Linked DNA regions of Aquabacterium sp. OR-4. The main gene of each other region encodes a partner of the protein of the gene in region 2 in a complex. Links are inferred from orthologs where the notes say so. Each region holds a gene or a part of one and is shown on either strand. Other genes may lie near its edges.

Evidence for each region.
Region 1: the proteins of ssb (region 2) and sbcB are in contact, whole or in part, in a crystal structure (PDB 3C94), measured with the Escherichia coli proteins. The link is inferred for Aquabacterium sp. OR-4 from one-to-one orthologs.

What each region holds. Positions count from the first base shown.
Region 1 is NZ_JAOCQD020000001.1:2,458,972-2,467,555, forward strand. Bases 3,357-6,313 are described here. They hold sbcB (exodeoxyribonuclease I), read right to left. Parts: upstream 5,584-6,313; coding sequence 4,129-5,583; downstream 3,357-4,128. Other genes in these bases: N4G63_RS10630 (bifunctional 2',3'-cyclic-nucleotide 2'-phosphodiesterase/3'-nucleotidase), read left to right, coding at 3,357-4,116; N4G63_RS10640 (DUF6781 family protein), read right to left, coding at 5,648-6,313. Also shown: acnB (bifunctional aconitate hydratase 2/2-methylisocitrate dehydratase), read left to right, coding at 1-96; N4G63_RS10610 (hypothetical protein), read right to left, coding at 561-1,028; N4G63_RS10615 (hypothetical protein), read right to left, coding at 1,039-1,284; N4G63_RS10620 (Rieske 2Fe-2S domain-containing protein), read right to left, coding at 1,500-1,823; N4G63_RS10625 (hypothetical protein), read right to left, coding at 1,840-2,007; more of N4G63_RS10630, read left to right, coding at 2,119-3,356; more of N4G63_RS10640, read right to left, coding at 6,314-6,352; N4G63_RS10645 (DUF5916 domain-containing protein), read right to left, coding at 6,513-8,584. UniProt on the Escherichia coli protein: Degrades single-stranded DNA (ssDNA) in a highly processive manner.
Region 2 is NZ_JAOCQD020000001.1:415,080-423,546, forward strand. The notes cover bases 5,628-8,467. They hold ssb (single-stranded DNA-binding protein), read right to left. Parts: upstream 7,408-8,467; coding sequence 6,847-7,407; downstream 5,628-6,846. Other genes in these bases: recQ (DNA helicase RecQ), read left to right, coding at 7,613-8,467. In the rest of the region: N4G63_RS01655 (TonB-dependent receptor), read left to right, coding at 1-11; N4G63_RS01660 (hypothetical protein), read left to right, coding at 113-325; N4G63_RS01665 (NnrU family protein), read right to left, coding at 356-940; N4G63_RS01670 (hypothetical protein), read right to left, coding at 1,005-2,300; N4G63_RS01675 (Tim44 domain-containing protein), read right to left, coding at 2,456-3,493; N4G63_RS01680 (cyclase family protein), read left to right, coding at 3,717-4,820; N4G63_RS01685 (hypothetical protein), read right to left, coding at 4,859-5,527. UniProt on the Escherichia coli protein: Plays an important role in DNA replication, recombination and repair. Binds to ssDNA and to an array of partner proteins to recruit them to their sites of action during DNA metabolism. Acts as a sliding platform that migrates on DNA via reptation.

The DNA.
Region 1 (8,584 bases), 2.0 Mb from region 2 along the record:
GGCGTGATCACCGCCAAGGCCGACCAGATCTACAAGTACATGAACTTCGACCAGATCGGCGAGTACGCGGATGTGGCCAAGGGCGTGACGGCCTGACAGCCCGGCTGAGCGGCATGCTCAGCCCCCCCCCAGCACAACGGCCCGCCGGGGAAACCCGGCGGGCCGTTTGTCTGCATGAGATCGCCAGCGCCTGGCCGGCGTCGCCCAGCGCAGCCAAGGCACAAAACCGCGCCTCAGTGCCATGCGCGGCCAGTGCCTGGGCGCTGCGCTTCTTGATCAGTCTGTTCAGGCTGAGGCCGAAGCTGCCCACATCGCCTCACGACACGTCAAGCCGAAAGCCGCCGCCGGTGTGCTGGCGGCGGCGGCCGCTGCCGCGGCAAAGGCCTTGCGCAAAGGCCTGTACGGCCTGGGTATCGGGCGGCACCCAGGGCTGGCCATCGGTGCGATGGCGCTCGTGGCGCCATGCTGCGGACTGGGCGGCCAAGCTGCTGTGGCACTGCTGTGGCCCTGCTGTGGCCCTGCGGCGGGCCGGGCCGGCGCCCGTGCCGCGCGAGAACGTGTCAGCCGTGGCGGCCGTTGCCGCCGATGATCAGGTTGAACACCTCGCGCAGCAGCCCCAGCTCCACCGGCGCGGCGCCACGCAGTTGCGGCAGGGGCTTGAAGATCGCGCCCGCCGCTTCCAGCAAGGGCTTGGGCGCGTCCTGTGTGGTGAAACGCAGCAGGTGCACACGCACCATGCTGCCATCGGCCGCGCGCACCGATTCAATGAACTTGGGGCTGACCACCACGTCGTCATCGAGCAGGCCCAGCTGCGCCATCGCGGCCTGGCGCACGGCCTCGGCATCGTTGGGCAGATCCCCCTCGGCCGGTGCGGCGCCCTCGGGCAGCGGGCCGGGCCACAGCAGGCTGCCGCCTGGCCAGTGTGCAAACACCAAGGCGGTGCTGTAGCTGTCGAAGTGACACAGGATGGCGCGGTTGCGCAGCAGCAGGTCGGTGGCGGGGGCCGTGGTGGTGGTGGTGAGGGACATGGCGCGCCTTTCAGAAGCCCTGGTCCTTGCGGCCCCAGGGCGTGCTGCCCGGCACCAGCAGGCCCTTGATGCCGGCCTTCTGGATGGCCGCCAGGTCTTTGTAGAACGTGGCCTCGTGCATCAGCGCGCCCCGCGGGCCCAGGATGCCCACGTACTTGGCCACCACATCGACCTCACACACATAGCCGCCACCGCAATCGGTGGTGCTGCGCACATTGCCGTCCCAGTCGATGAAGAAGCCTTCGGGGGTACTCACGGTGTCACTCCTGCCGGTTGGGCCGGGCGCCAAGCTGGTCGCGCGGCCATGCCGTCATTGGAGCAGCAAGGCCTTTTCCGACAGGATTGCTCGCCGGCTGCCGGCCTGCCCCGCACCCAGCACCCTTACCTTGAGCGTTATCAGCTATCGCCCGCACCGGCCGAAGCGCCGTGGGTTCTGGCGTGCCGAGCCCGAGGCCAGGGCCGGCGGCGCGCTCAGCCACGCGCGTCCAGATCCACTTCCACCAGGCCGTCGGCGGTGAGGCGCAACGGGTATTCGTCGAGCGCGCAGCCCTCGGGCCGCAGGCCCTGGCCGTTGCGGCCGTCAAACACCCAGCCGTGCACCGTGCACACCAGCGTGCGGCCGTTGAACTGCGAGTTGTTCACCAGCGATTGCTGCTCGTGCGGGCACACGCCGGCAAAGGCGCGCGGCTGGCCGCCATCGGGCCACACCACCAGCAGCTCCTGGCCCGCCAGCATGAAGGGCACCGATTCGCCTTCACCCAGGTAGCGCTGCTTGCACAGGGTCTGAAACGCCATGGTCATGCTCCTTGCATCAGTCGGGGGTCATGTCGGGCCGCAGCAGCACCTCGGCGGGCTGGCCCGGCGTGCCGGGCAGCAGATCCACGCCGCCCAGCGGCGACAGTCCGCCGTCTTCTTCCAGCAGCACCGGCGCCATGGGCGGCATGGCCGAGAGCAGGTGGATCAGTTGCTGCACTGTCATGAATCCTCCAGGCCGGGGCGCTGCCACGGGCCGATGCAAGGGCCGCGCCAGCCTGGCCGGCTGCTACGCTCGGTGGCTTCGGCCGCCTTGCCGCCTCTTGCCTGTTGTTCGATGACCGCTGCATCCCGCCCCACCCACCGATCACGCGCCGCCGCCCCGGCGCGGGGCCACCGCCTGGCCACCCGGCGTGCACTGGCCGCACTGGCCACGCTGGCCGGCCTGGTGAGCGCCCTGCCCGCCGCCGCCGCCGAACTGAAGCTGCGCCTGCTGGAAACCACCGACCTGCACATGAACCTGCTGGCCTGGGACTACTACCAGGACAAGCCCACCGACGAATACGGCCTGGCACGCACCGCCACGCTGATCAAGGCCGCACGCGCCGAGGCCCGCAACAGCCTGCTGTTCGACAACGGCGACCTGCTGCAGGGCTCGCCGCTGGGCGACTACGTGGCGCGCGTCAAGCCGCTGGCCGCCGGCGCGGTGCACCCGGCCTACAAGGTGCTCAACGCGCTGGGCGTGGACGCCGCCAACATCGGCAACCACGAGTTCAACTTCGGCCTGCCCTTCTTGCGCCAGGCCATCGCCGGCGCGGCGTTTCCGTATGTCAGCGCCAATGTCACGCTCGACGATGGCGACGGCAACCCGGCCAATGACAAGCCCGCCTTCACGCCCTATGTGCTGCTGGAGCGCAGCCTCACCGACGAGACCGGCGCCAAGCGCACGCTCAAGGTCGGCGTGATCGGTTTCGTGCCGCCGCAGATCATGACCTGGGACCGCGCCCAGCTCACCGGCCAGCTCACGGTGCAGGACATCCAGGAAACCGCGCGCCGCTATGTGCCCGAGATGCGCGCCAAGGGTGCCGACCTCGTGGTGGCCATTCCGCACTCGGGCTTCGAGCGTGGCGAGACGCCGCGATTTGCCGAGAACTCGGTGGCCCGCTTGTCCGAGATCGCCGGCATCGACGCCATCCTGTTCGGCCATTCGCATGGCGAGTTCCCCAGCCGTTTCTTCGCCAACCACGCGAAGGTGGATCTGGCCCGCGGCACGATCAACGGCGTGCCGGCGGTGATGCCCGGCCGCTGGGGCGATCACCTGGGCGTGATCGACCTGGTGCTCGACGACAGCTCGGGCGCCTGGAAGATCAAGGACAGCCGCGCCGAGATCCGCGCCATCCGCGACCGTGCCACGCGCAAGCCGCTGGTCGAGGCCGATCCGATGGTGGCGCAGCTGGTGGCCGCCGAGCACGAGGCCACGCTGCGTTATGTGCGCGGCGAGGTGGCGCGCAGCACGGCGCCGATCACCAGCTTTTTTGCCCAGGTGGCCGACGACCCCTCGGTGCAGCTGGTGAACAACGCGCAGATCGCCTACGCGAAGCGCGCGCTGGCCGGCACCGAACACGAAGGCCTGCCCATCGTCTCGGCCGCCGCGCCCTTCAAGTCGGGCGGCCGCATGGGCTGGAGCTACTACACCGAGATCCCGGCCGGCACGCTGTCGATCCGCCACATCGCCGATCTCTACATCTACCCCAACACCATCAAGGCGGTCAGGCTCAGCGGCGCCCAGGTGCGTGAATGGCTGGAGATGTCGGCCGGTGCCTTTCGCCGCATCGATGCCGCCGGCCCGGCCGAACAGGCGCTGATCGACGAACGCTTCGTGCCCTACAACTTCGACATGATCGACGGCCTGAGCTACCGCATCGATGTCACCCAGCCTGCGCGTTATGACCTGGCCGGCAAGCTGGTGGCGCCCGAGGCGCGGCGCATCGTCGACCTGCGCCACCAGGGCCAGCCGGTGAAGGACGATGCGCCCTTCATCGTGGTGACCAACAACTACCGCGCCGCCGGCGGCGGCAGCTTTCCGGGCCTGGACGGTCGCCAGATCGTGATGGACAGCGCCGACGAGAACCGCGAGGCCGTGGCCCAGTACCTGCGCTCTGCCGGCACGCTGGACCCCAGCGCCGACGGCAACTGGCGCATCCAGCCGGTGCCGGGCGTCAAGCTGCGCTTCAGCTCCAGCGCCGCCGCCATCGCCCAGCTGCCGCGCACGCCGCAGGTGCGCCTGGTCAAGGACAACGGCGACGGCTCGGCGCTGTTCGAGCTGGCGAACTGAACGCCGCGGCCCTTACCCCATCTCCGGCGCAATCGCCTCCGCCCAGTCATACAGCGCACCCAGGATGTCCTGCGCGCGCTCGTCCTCGCCGGCCTGCTCGCCCAGGGTGTCGATACGGGCCATGAAGTCGGCCACGGTCAGCACGCCACCCAGGCCTTCGTGCAGGCGGGCGCTGCAGTGCGCGGCCCAGCGCTGGCGCTCGGCGTCGGCCAGCGTGTCGGGCCAGTTGCGGGCGCGGTAGCGAAACAGCAGCTCGTCGAGCCGGCCGTCCTCGAAGGCCGGGTGTTTGCCGGCCAGCGCCGCGCCGTCCAGCCCGCGCAGGCGCTCCAGCGTGCGTCGGTCGCCCGGGCCGATGAAGCCGCCGTAGAGGTCTTCGTCCACATCCGGCGCCTGCGCCGGTGCCGGCCGGGCGAACACCTGGCTCCAGGGCACGCCGGCCAGCGCGGCCGCATGCGCCTGGGCCCAGGCGGCGCGCTGCAGGCCGGTGTCGAGATCGAGGCCCCAATGCGCGGCGCGCGCGGCCGGCAGGGTCTTGAGGTTGCCGATGACCACCGGGCTCTTGTTGACATGGATGGTCTTGACCGGCAGCCGCGCCAGACCCTCGGGCAGCTGGTCGGCGCGGGTGAACATGCGCAGGCGCAGCGTCTCGACATCCAGCGCCGGCAGTTCGGCCGGATCGGCCGACAGGTCCCACACGATCAGCTCGTTCTTGTTGGTCGGGTGCACGCCCAGCGGCCACACCAGGGCCAGGCAGCCGCGCTCGGTGCCGTACATGCCCGACAGGTGCAGAAAGGGCTTGCCCAGGCCGATCTCGGCCCACACCGCGTCTTTCTTGCGCAGCTTCAGGCAGAAGTCCCACAGCCGCGGCTGGCGCTCGCGCAGCAGCCGGGCCAGCGCGATGGTGGCGCGCACGTCGCTCAGCGCATCGTGGGCGCTGTCGTGCGCCAGGCCGTTGGCCACGGTGAGGTGCTCGAGCTTGAAGCTGGGCCGGCCGTCGTCGTGCTTCGGCCATTCGATGCCCTCGGGCCGCAGTGCCCAGGCGCAGCGCACGGTGTCCAGCAGGTCCCAGCGGCCGCAGCCGTTCTGCCACTCGCGGCCGTAGGGGTCGATCAGGTTGCGCCAGAACAGGTGGCGCGTGACCTCGTCGTCGAAGCGGATGGTGTTGTAGCCCACGCCCACCGTGCCGGGTGCGGCCAGCGCGTCGTGGATCTGCGCGGCAAAGGCCTGCTCGGTCACGCCGCGCTCGGCACACTGCTGCGGCGTGATGCCGGTGAGCAGGCAGCTCTCGGGGTCGGGCAGGGTGTCGTGCGGCGGCTGGCAGAACAACTCGAGCGGCGGGCCCACTTCATTGAGCGCGGCATCGGTGCGGATGCCGGCAAACTGCGCTGGCCGGTCACGGCGCGGCACGCGGCCGAAGGTCTCGTAGTCGTGCCAGAAGAATGTGAAATCGCGGGTCGTGTCGCTCATGCCGGCACGATACGCGATGTGCGGCCCGGATCGCGCCCGGGCCGCCGGCCTGCCGGCCTGCCGCCTACTTGCGGCGCGTGGCCCGGGGGCTGTCGTCGGACGGCTCGGCAGCGCCCTGGCGCAGCGCATCGGCCATGCCGATCAACACGCCGCTGGCCAGCGCGGCATAGCTCTCGGCCAGGGTTTGCGCCGCCTTCAGGCCGGCGGCGCGGGTCTCGCGCATGGCGGTCTGCATCTGCGCGAGCTGGTTCTCGAGCTGCTCGGTGGCGGCGCCGGCGCGGGCGCCGGTCTGCGTGGCACCGGGGGCCAGCTTGTCCATCACCTGCTGCCAGGGGCCGGCCAGGCCTTCACCGGCGGCGCCGGTGGCCTTCTTCACGGCGCCGAAGAGCTGGTCTTCCATCTTCTCCAGATCGCCCAGGGCCTTCTTGAGCTGGGTTTCGCGCAGGTCGACGCCGCGGTCGACGAACTGCTGCAGCGCCACGCGGTTGGCTTCCACCGCCTTGAGCAGCGCGTCGTCCATGCCGGCCACCGCGGTGTCGAGCATCTTCTCCACCTGGGCCGGGGCGGCGGGGTTTTGCGCCGCGCCCGCGCTGGCCGCCTGGGCCACCGTGTCGAGCACCTTGCGGATGTTCTTCAGGCTCAGCTCACGGCCCTGCAGGGCGCGCAAGGTGCTGTCGTAGACCGCCTGGCGCAGCTGCGTGGTCTGCTTGGCGCTGGCACTGGCAAACATCTCGGCCAGGGCTTGCGGATCGACGCCGGACTTCATCATCGGTAGCCTCCTCGGGGTTCACGGGTGGATGCGTGGCAGGCGCCACGGCAACGGCCATGGTGCCACGGCCGGCCGGCGCCAGGCTGACAAGCGGCACCCCGTGCCCACCAGCGCCGGCGGGTGGTGGTGACAGGTGACGGCGGGCGGTGGCCGCCGGGGCTCAGCGCCCGCGCCAGACCTGGCGCAGGTCGTCGGCATCGACCTGCAGCTTGACGAACACCTCGTTGCCGCGCGACACGCCCTGCACCGTGGGCAGGCCCTGGCGGCTGCGGCTGGCGCCCAGGTACAGCACCGTGCCGGCCGAGCGCCGCCAGGCGTAGGTGAGCGAGCCGGTGCTGCCCACATCGCGCTGCGCCGCCACGCCGGGCTCGGCCAGGCGGTCGAGCGAACTGCGCTGCCAGATCGCGCGCAGGGTCTGGTGGGCGTCGAAGTGCCACACCGCCAGCAGCTGGCCGGCGGTTTCGCGGTAGGTGCGGCGGCCGTCGCGCTCGAGCCAGGCGGCGTAGACGCTGGGCTCGAACTCAAGCCGCGCCAGCGGCCGCATGGTGAGCGTGACGCTGCCGTTTGCGCCCGGGCGCACCACGCCGGCCTGCATGTCGGCCAGCCGGCCCCATTGCCATTCGGTGCTCAGCAGCGGCGCCCAGGTGGCGGGCGTGAACACCGCCTCCAGCTGCCAGAAGCGCGGGCGCAGCCAGGGCGCACCGTCCGCGGTGCGAACGCCTTCGCCACCATGCCAGTACAGCGAGGCCTCGAGGTTGTGCGCGCCGGTGAGCCACACGCCGGGGCTGAGCGCGCTGCTCACCCGCTGGCCGGCCTGGCGGGCGCGCAGCGTCTCGCCCTCGAGGTTGAACCAGAACTCGTTGAACGGCCCCAGACCGTGCCAGCCATAGGCCACGCGGCCGCTGAGCTCGGTGACATCGTTCTGGTTGACGAAGCCGGTGTCGTCGCGAAAGCCGGCGCTGATGTCGTCCACGCCCAGATCGGCCTCGTAGTCGGGCTGCTGCAGGTAGAACTTGAGATGCGCGCGGTGGCCGCGCCGCGTGGCGCCGTGCTGCAGGCCGCCCTGGCCATCGGGCTGGGCGCTGGTGCTCGAGCCCAGCAGCTGCGCACGTGCACGCCAGGCGTCGTCGATCTGCCAGGCCACGTCGGGGCCCAGCACCTGGTTGTCGCCACGGCCGCCCTCGTAGCGGCGCGCTGCCGCCAGCGCGCCCCACTGCAGCGCGCCACCATCGGCCCGCACCCGCGCCGCCAGCACGCGCGAGGCCGGCTGCTCGGCAAAGTCGGTGCCAAAGGCGCCGGGCAGCAGCACGTAGCCGCCGCCGCGGTCGTCGATGGCAAAGGCGCTGCCGGCCAGGCGCGCACCGCGCCAGGTGGCGCGCAGGCCGCCGCGCGGCTCGGTCAGGCTGCGGGTGTACAGCGCCTCGGTGGGCGAACGCAGCAGGTCGCTCGATTCATAGAAGAACGGCCGCTTCTCGGGAAACGACAGTGCGAACCGGGTGTTGCCGGCCAGCTGCGGCACGTCGAGCGCCACCTGCGAGAAATCGGGGTTCAGCGTGGCGTCAACCACCAGCTCGGGCAGCGGCCGCCACTTCACATCGAGCGTGGCCTCCAGCCGGCTGCGCTGCTGCGTGGGCTCGCCGGCCGGCTGCTGGCGCTCGCGCCGCCAGGTCAGGCTGGGCCGCAGCGTGAGGAACTGGTGCTGCTCGGGCAGCACCAGGCCTTGCAGTGGCTGCAGCGCGGCAATGAAGCTGGGCGCCTCGCGCGGGATCAGCACCGAGGTGTTGAAGTAGAACTGCTCGCGCGGGATGCGCCGCGCAACCATGATGCGCCAGGGCCCGTCGTGCTCGTGCGTGAAGCGCAGGCTGGCGAACGGGATGCGCAGCACCGCCGTCCAGCCCTGGGCATCGCGTTGCGCGGCGCCTTCCCAGTCGAAATCGGGGGCGAAATCCTCGTTGTCGTCCGACGCGGTGTGCATGCCGTCGGCAGTGCTGCCGGCGGCATTGACGCGGAAGAACTGCGCCGATTGCCGCGCGCCGATGGCATCGAGGTAGACGGCCACGAAGTCCTGCGTGCGGTTCACGCCGTCGTGGCGCACCAGCGGCGCGCGGATGGCCTGCGGCTGGGTGTCGAAGCTGCGCACGCCCACGTAGATGGCCTGGCTGTCGAACAGCACCCGGGCCTCGGTGCGCTGGGCCGGCGGCTTGCCGGTGACCGGCGCCTTCTCGACAAAAT
Region 2 (8,467 bases):
TCGGCTTCTAGGCACGGGCAGGCCGGGTGCGTGATGTCTGGCCGAACAAGGCCATCGCGCCCCGCCAGTTCAGCCCATCGGCGGGATCGGCAGTGCGTAAGCTGTCGATCCCATGAACACCCACCGCGCAGCGCCGATGTCGGCCGAACCCCGCGATGCCCGAGAGGCCCGCGAGGTCTGGCCCGACACGACCCCGATGCCGCTGGAGCCGGATTCGTTGTCTCCGGCGCCCATCGACGGCCTGGACGTCAACGAACTCGACAGCGAGACGGTGTTCGACCGCCTGTTCGGCAGCCTGCCACTGCCCGCGTCCCGACGGCGCTAGGCGGGCGCCGCAGCGCGCGGCCCCAGCCTCTCAGCCCACGGCGAAGGGCCGCACGCCCAGCAGCGCCGCATGGCCCCAGAAGGCCAGAGCGGCCCAGGCCAGCACACCCACCGCCACGGTAGTCAGCGTGCCGGCGGTCGTGGCGGCCGCTGCCACCGTGCCGGCCGCGCGATCACGCCGGCGCGCCGAACGAAAGCAGGCCACCGCCCACAGCAAGAAGCCGCCAAACAGCAGCAGGTCGGCCAGCGTGTGGTTGGCCAGCAGATGGGCCAGTGCCCACACCTTGACGGCCAGCACCATCGGGTGCTGCAGGCGGGCCTTGAGCGCATTGCGCGGCACATACGCGGCCGCCAGCAGCAGCATCGACACCAGCATCAGCAGGCCGGCGAGGTGGCGTGTCCACAGCGGCGGTGACCACAGCGGCACCGGCGCCAGGCGCGCCTGGCCGTAGCCCCACACGATCAGCGCAAAGCCGGCCAGCGACAGCAGCGTGTACAGGCCCTTCCAGCGCTGCGCACCCAGGCGCGCCACCATGCCGCTGCGCCAGTCGTCGGCCACGATGCGCACCGAGTGCAGGCCCAGAAACAGCAGCAGGCCGAAGATCAGTGCAGTCATGTCGCGTCGCGCTCCGTGGCGGTGGGCAGGGCACGCGCGCCTGGCCGTGGCCAGGCCCGGTGGGTTATTTGCGGGCCGGGCTCTTCAGGTACAGGGTCCACAGCCGGGCCAGCTCGGCCGTGCCGTCGCTGCCCTTGACCTGGGCAAAGCTGTTCAGCGCCTCGGCCACCTTGCCGGCGCGCCACTGCACCACGCCCAGGTGCAGCAGGGCGTCGTCGGGCTGGCGCAGGCCGCCCTTGGCCTGGCCCTGGGCCATCACGGCCAGCGCCTTGTCGTGCTGGCCGGCACCCGACAGCGCCATGCCCAGGGCAAAGGGCACGTTGCCGTCCTTGGCGTTGCGGGCGGCGGTTTCGGCGTCGTTCAGGCTGCCGCGGTCGGCCGCGGCCGCCTTGGTGGCGGCCTCGCGCAGCTTGCGGTCGGCGGCGGCGTTGGCGTCCTTGCCCAGCACGCCGCTGTTGAAGCCCTCGTCCAGCAGCTTCTGCGCCTCGGCCGGCAGGCCCACCTGGTTGGCGCGAAAGGCCATGTCGCCCAGCTCGCCGGCCGGCAGCGGCAGGCCCACCGCCATCTTCAGGCGGTAGACGTCCAGGCGCAGGCGCTCGTCGGCAAAGCCCGGGCGCTGGTGGGTGCGCACGATCAGCTCGTTCCAGAAATCGGTCTTGCCGGTGGTGCTGGCCAGCTTGCCCAGCGTGGCCAGGTAGCCGGCGTCGTCCTTCAAGGCACCGTGCGCCAGCGCCAGGCGGCTCAGCAGCGCCTCGCCAGGCACGCGGCCGGCGGCCTCTTCGGCCTGCACCAGCGCACCAAACTCGCGCACCGCACCGGCCTGGTCACCGGTTTCGGCCAGCAGGCGCGGGTACAGCTCGCGCAGCTCGGGGCTGTTGCCGCCGTTGGCCACGTAGACCGGGTAGCGCTTGACGGCCAGCGCAAACTGCTTTTCCTGCACGGCCAGGCGGATCAGCGCCTCGTTGAGCGAGCGGCGCTCGGCCTCGGGCACGAACTCGCTGTCGATCACGCCCTGCAGCGTCTGCATCGCCAGCGCGCGCTCGCCCTTGCCGCTGGCGGCGGCCAGGCGGAAGCGGGCGACGATGTAGCGCTCGTACGGCGTGAGGCCGGCGATGGCCTCCACCGTCACCAGCTTGTCCAGCGCCTCCTGGTGCTTGCCGGCCTTCAGCGCCTCTTGCGCCTCCTGCAGGGGCTTGGCGGTCTCGGGGCGCACGGTGGGCCCCGAGGCGGCGGGCGCGGCCGCTGCAGCAGCCTGCTGGGCCAGGGCCGGCGCAGTGCCGCCGGCGGCCAGCGCCGTCAGCGTGGCCAGGGTCAGGGCGCGCAGCGCGCGGCGCGTGGAAACGGTATGGCGGATCGGCAAGCGGGCACCCCGTAAGGCGGTGAAGAACGAAGGCGGGAGTGTAGTCAGCCCGCGTGACGCAGCCCACCCACCGGGTTACCAGCGGGTTTCAGGCGGTATCGGGTGTGGGGGAGGGCGGGTGGACTCGCGTCCACGCGAGGCCGGGTGCCCCAGCTTCACAGAGGCGTGATGCCCGCAATCGCCCAGTCGCCGCCCACCGGGCGCACCAGGTGCCACAGCTCGGCAAAGGGCGTGGCGCCGGCGTCGGCCTGTTCGCGGATCAGGCCGCTGTAGCGCACGCTCACCACGTCCTGGCCCATGCCGTCGCGGGTGGTGTCGGCAATCTCGGCATCGAGCTGCACCACGTCGGTCTGCTGCGTGCTGGCGCCGCGCTCTTGCAGGTCAAGGCGCAGCGAGGCAAACAGCTCGGGCGTGGTGAACTTGCGCAGATCGTCCACATTGCCGGCGTCGTTGGCGGCCTGCAGGCGGATGAACACCATCTTGGCCAGGCGCAGGAAGTCGTCGCGGTCGATGCCCTCGGGCAGCGCCGGCCCGGCCATCGCCGCCAGCGCCGCGGCGCCGGTCTGCAGCGCAGCGGCGCCCGACGATCCGGCCTCGGCGGTGGCGCCTGTCGGCGTGCCCAGGCTGCTGCGCTCGGTCAGGGTGGCGGCTTGCTGCGGCTGGGCTGTTGGCTGCTGCACCGGCGCGGCGCGCAGGTGGCCGCCGGCCCCGGCCGCGGCACCGGCCAGGCCCATCTGACCCATCTGACCCATCGGCGTGGTGGCCGGCTGGCCCTTGCGCGCCAGGCGGCCCATCACAAAGCGCAGCAGCACCACGGCGGCCACCGCCAGCAGCGCGATCATCACGAAGTTGGCCAGGCCTTCGCCCATGCCGAAATGGCTGAACAGCGCCGCCAGGCCGATGCCGGCGGCCAGGCCCGCCAGCGGGCCCATCCACGAGCGCTTGGCGGGCGCCGCCGCGGCCGCCGCGGTGGCGCCGGCCATGGCCGGTGCGGCCTGCTGGCCGGCAGGCTGGGCGCCAGGGGCCTGGGCCGGGGTGGGCGGCGTGGCCGACTTGGCCGGCGCCGCGGGCATCTGGCGTTGCAGCCCGGCGGCCTTGCCACCACCCAGGCGCTTGGCCTCGGCCAGGTGCGGGGCCACGCCCAGGGAACCGATGGTCACGGCCATCGCCAACGTCAGCAGCAGTTTTTTCATGCGCAAGGTCTCCATGCGGTATCCGGGCATCGGCGCGCGGCGCGCGCGTGTCCGGCTGGCGATTGTGAGCCCCGCCGGTGCCCGATGGTTCCGTGCCCGGCAAGCGGCGGGTGTGTGTTCTGTCGCGCCAGCGACAGGCCGGCGTGGCGCAAGCCCGGGTGGTCAGGTGCCGGCCAGCGCGGCAGCATCGCCCGCATCCATCACCACCCGGGGAGCCGCCTGCATGACCCTCCACGCCACCCCGTCCGGGGCCGCGCCCAGTTCCGGCACCGGTGCCGAGCCTGGCGCCCGCCCGCGCTGGCTGCGCCGCCCCGAGGGCTCGACCTGGGGCGACTTCGGCCCCGACGACCAGCTGGGCCGCCTGAACCTGATCACGCCCGAGCGCCGCCGCGCTGCGGTGGCCGAGGTGCGCGAGGGCCTGGCCTTCGGCCTGAGCGTGCCGCTGGACTATCCCGGCGGCTCGCTGCTCAACCCGCGCCGCAAGCCGCCGCAGCTGCGCCCCACGGCGCTGAACGGCACGCCGTTCATGAATCAGCCGCTGTCGCTGGTGGTCGAGCGCGCCACCGACGTGATCTGCGACGACCAGGTCACCCTGAGCCTGCAATACAGCACCCAGTGGGACAGCTTTGCCCATGTGGGCAGCTGGTTCGACGCCGATGGCGACGGCGAGCCCGAGAAGGTCTACTACAACGGCTATCGCGCCCACGAGCACATCGTGGGCCCGGGCGACCGCCTGCTGGCGGCCTGCGGCTGCGGCGAGGACGGCTCGTACGCCCGCGCGCTGGGCATCGCCAACTTTGCCGAAAACCCCATCCAGGGCCGCGGCGTGCTGGTGGATCTGGCGGCGCACTGCGGCCGCGAGCGGGTGTTCGTCGACCACGCCCGGCTGATGCGCATCCTGGCCGATGACGGCGTGGTGGTCGAGCCGGGCGATCTGCTGCTGATCCACACCGGCTTTGCCGAGGCCGTGCTCGAGATGCAGCGCGAGCCCGACGCCCAGGTGCTGCACCACGCCTGCGCGGTGCTGGACGGTCGCGATCCGGCGCTGCTGCAGTGGATCAGCGACAGCGGCGTGGCCGCGCTGTGCGCCGACAACTACGCGGTGGAGGGCTACCCCGCGCGCGACGTGCCGGGCCTGCGCGCGGCGCTGCCGCTGCATGAGCACTGCCTGTTCAAGCTGGGCGTGCCGCTGGGCGAGCTGTGGCGGCTGGGCGAGCTGGCCACCTGGCTGCGTGCCAACGGCCGCTCGCGCTGCCTGCTCACCGCACCGCCCCTGTGCCTGCCGGGGGCCGTGGGCTCGCCGGTGACGCCGGTGGCCACGGTGTGAGCCAGATGTGGCGCCGCAGGCCGGTGTAGCGATCCTGGCTACTGCGGTGGCAACTGCACTGCCAGGTAGGCTTGATGGGGGTGCTTTTCCGTCTCTGGATACTTCAGCGCCAGTTGTCCTGCTTCTCTCATCGGCTTGAGGTGCTCGCGCCGGAGTTCCCCTGGGTCGCGGCCGCCCAGAAGGCGTGCCAGATCGCTGGCGGTGTACGGCCGCAGACGGCACAGGTCCAGGATCAACGCCCGCACGATGGCCTGACGAGGCTTCTTGCCTGCCGCAAGGATGCGCTGATGCAAGGCAGGCGGAATCTCCATCTGCTGCGCAGGTGGGGATAGCGCGGCAGGCATAGGGTGATTCGCCGAAACCCCAGATGCTGGTCTCTGACCTTGTGGGGATTCCGCACCAATGTCCAGGGCGAGCTGGGCGGGCGGGTCCATCTGTCGGGCAGCAGAAGCGGTCAGCACATAGTAGGTTCGGCTTCCAGAGCCTTCCTTCTCGAGCAGTCCCCGGTCGCGCAGGCGGCGCAACACCTGGCTGGCAGCCAAGGTGTCAAGTCCACAGAAATCACGGCAGGCGCTGTTGTCTACTGCGCTGGTTCCACGTGCGTAGATCAGCACCTTGGCCTCGTCGGCGCTGATCACTGTGCCTGCAAAGCCGCGCAGCCAGGCGTGATCGTCCTCGGTGAGCAGGTTGTGCAGGAACAGGGTCACCCTGAAATCGTTGGCCTGTCGGTCCGAATGAAATTCCGGTGCTGACAGCCCCGCTTTCGCCGCCAAGCGACGCATGGCGCGAACTCCTGTGCCCATGGCTTCGGCCAGGTGCAAATCGTGCAGCACCGCGGCGATGACGGGGTTGCGCAGTCGCGAGCCCGGCGTCCCCAGGCTCGAAGGGTCCTTGAGCGAGTAGCCGACGTTGCGCACCTTGATGCGGTTGCTGAAGCGAATGATCTGGGTGGGGCTGTGCACGGTGTAGCTGTGCGGTGCATGGCTGCGTTCGCCAACGCCTCGCGGATGACCTTGCGCGGCAGGATGGGCTCCTGAACGCTCTGCAGCTGACCTTCCGGAAGCCGAAACCCCTTGGGCAGTTCGTCGATGATGCTGGCCTCGGCCTGGGGCAGTGCCAACAGCAAAGGCTTGCGAATGTCGACGGACTGGAACCTGTTCTCGGGGTCTTCCACCCATTCATTGCCTGGCACACGGACGTAGTCGATCCGCAAGGCAGGCAGCAGTCGACGGAGCGCCAGTGGCTTGCCAAACAGCACGATGCCGGCCAAGGTGGGCTGCAGTTGCCCATCCACCCGGCGCGACATGCCCAAAGCTTCGAGCATGTCGTGGTCACCGTACTCCAGTACCTCCGCCTGAGGGTTGAAGCGTGCGCGGTCACGCCGGTACACGGCGATGGCGGCCGGGTCGAAGTCATCCATCCGAGCGTCGGGCAACACGCTGGCATCCGGGCTGTGGCTGGGTTGGCTCTCGCCGCGCAGCACCCACAGGTCTTCATCCACGCAATGCTGGTCAGTGCTGGCAATGCGCCGGTAGGCGCCGCGAGGCAGGCCCGTTGCCTTGAGATAGACCGGCTTGTGCGTGACGTCGGCTTCGGCAACATGCACGATCAGCACGACCCGCCCGTCCACCACCTCGATCTGCATCTCCGGCCTCAGGGTGACACTGAGCATGCTGGCGCATTGGCTGGCCAGATCGCGCTGAACTTTGTCGGGATCGGAAAGACCCGTGGCGCTGTAGACGGTATCGCCCTTGTCGTTGACCGACCAATCCACCCCCAGCAGCAGATAGCCGCCGTCCAGGCCGGGCTCGTTGGCAAACGCGATGACCGTCTGCATGACCGACTTGCCCAACTCGCTGGCACGCTTGGCTTCAATTCGCGTGGACTCGTCCACCGCATTGAGCTCTTCCAGAAGATCGGCCGCGTGACGCATGAGAAGGCGATCAGGGTTCGATGCTGAAAATGAAAAAACCCTAAGCGACAAGCACTTAGGGCTCTTTCTTTACCGTCTGCGGACAGGTAGATCCTAGAACGGAATGTCGTCGTCCATGTCGTCGAAGCCGGTGCTCGACTTCGGCGCCGGGCGCTGCGCGGCGGCCGGCGCGCGCGGCGGCGGGGCGCTGCGGCGCGGGGCCGGGGCGGGTGCGGCGCCCATGTCGCCGTAGTCGTCTTCGCCACCGCCACCGCCACCGCCGCCGCCGGAGGGGGCACCGCGGCCCATGCCGCCGCCGCCGCCGCCCATGCCGCCTTCTTCACGGCCGCCCAGCAGCTGCATCTGGTCGGCAAAGATCTCGGTGGTGAACTTCTCCACGCCGTCCTTGTCGGTCCACTTGCGCGTCTTCAGGCGGCCTTCCACGTACACCGGGCGGCCCTTCTTGAGGTATTCGCCGGCAATCTCGGCCAGGCGGTCGAAGAACACCACGCGGTGCCATTCGGTTTCTTCCTGGCGCTCGCCGCTGTCCTTGCTTTTCCAGTTGCGCGTGGTGGCAAGGCTCACGTTGCACACCGCGCTGCCGCTGGGCGTGTAGCGCACCTCGGGGTCGCGACCCAGGTTGCCGATGAGAATGACTTTGTTGACCGAGGCCATGGCCGGTGCTCCTGCTGCGCGGACTGCAATGGGGGGAAGGGGCGTGATTGTCCCTGAATTGCCATCTTAGCCACCCGGGCCGGCGGCGGGTCGTGCGCGCTGGCGTCTCGCGGGGGGTGGCGAGGGGGTGGCGTGGGGGATGATGGCCGCCTTTCGGTGGCGTGGGCCGCGGCTGGCGGGCTGGGGTCGTTACCATCCCGTCCCGATGCCCACCTCGCGCGCTGCCGACCCCTCCGACCCCGGTCACACCGATCCCTTGCACATCCTGCAGCAGGTGTTCGGCTACACCGCCTTTCGCGGCCAGCAGGCGGCCATCGTGGCGCAGGTGGCACAGGGCGGCGACGCGCTGGTGCTGATGCCCACCGGCGGCGGCAAGAGCCTGTGCTATCAGGTGCCGGCCATCGCCCGCCACCGCGCCGGCCTGGGCGTGACCGTGGTGGTGAGCCCGCTGATCGCGCTGATGCACGACCAGGTGGGCGCGCTCGATGAGCTGGGTGTGTCCGCGGCCTTCTTGAACAGCACGCTCGATGGCGACGAGGCGCGCCGCGTCGAGCGCGAGCTGCTGGCCGGCCGCCTGGTGCTGCTGTATGCGGCGCCCGAGCGCATCCTCACGCCGCGCTTTCTGGCGATGCTCGATTCGCTGCACGAGCGCGGCTGCTTCAGCCTGCTGGCCATCGACGAGGCGCACTGCGTCAGCCAGTGGGGGCATGACTTCCGCGAGGAGTATCTGGGCCTGTCCCAGCTGCACGAGCGCTACCCCACGGTGCCGCGGCTGGCGCTCACCGCCACCGCCGACGACCACACCCGCGCCGACATCGTGGCCCGGCTGGCGCTCGAATCGGCCGAGCTGTTCATCAGCAGCTTCGACCGGCCCAACATCCGCTACACCATCGTCGAAAAGGACGACGCCCGCAAGCAGCTGCTGCGCCTGGTGCGCGACGAGCACGAGGGCGATGCCGGCGTGGTGTATTGCCAGAGCCGCAAGAAGGTGGAGGACACCGCCGCCTGGCTGGCCGCCGAGGGCATCCAGGCGTTGCCGTACCACGCCGGTCTGGACACC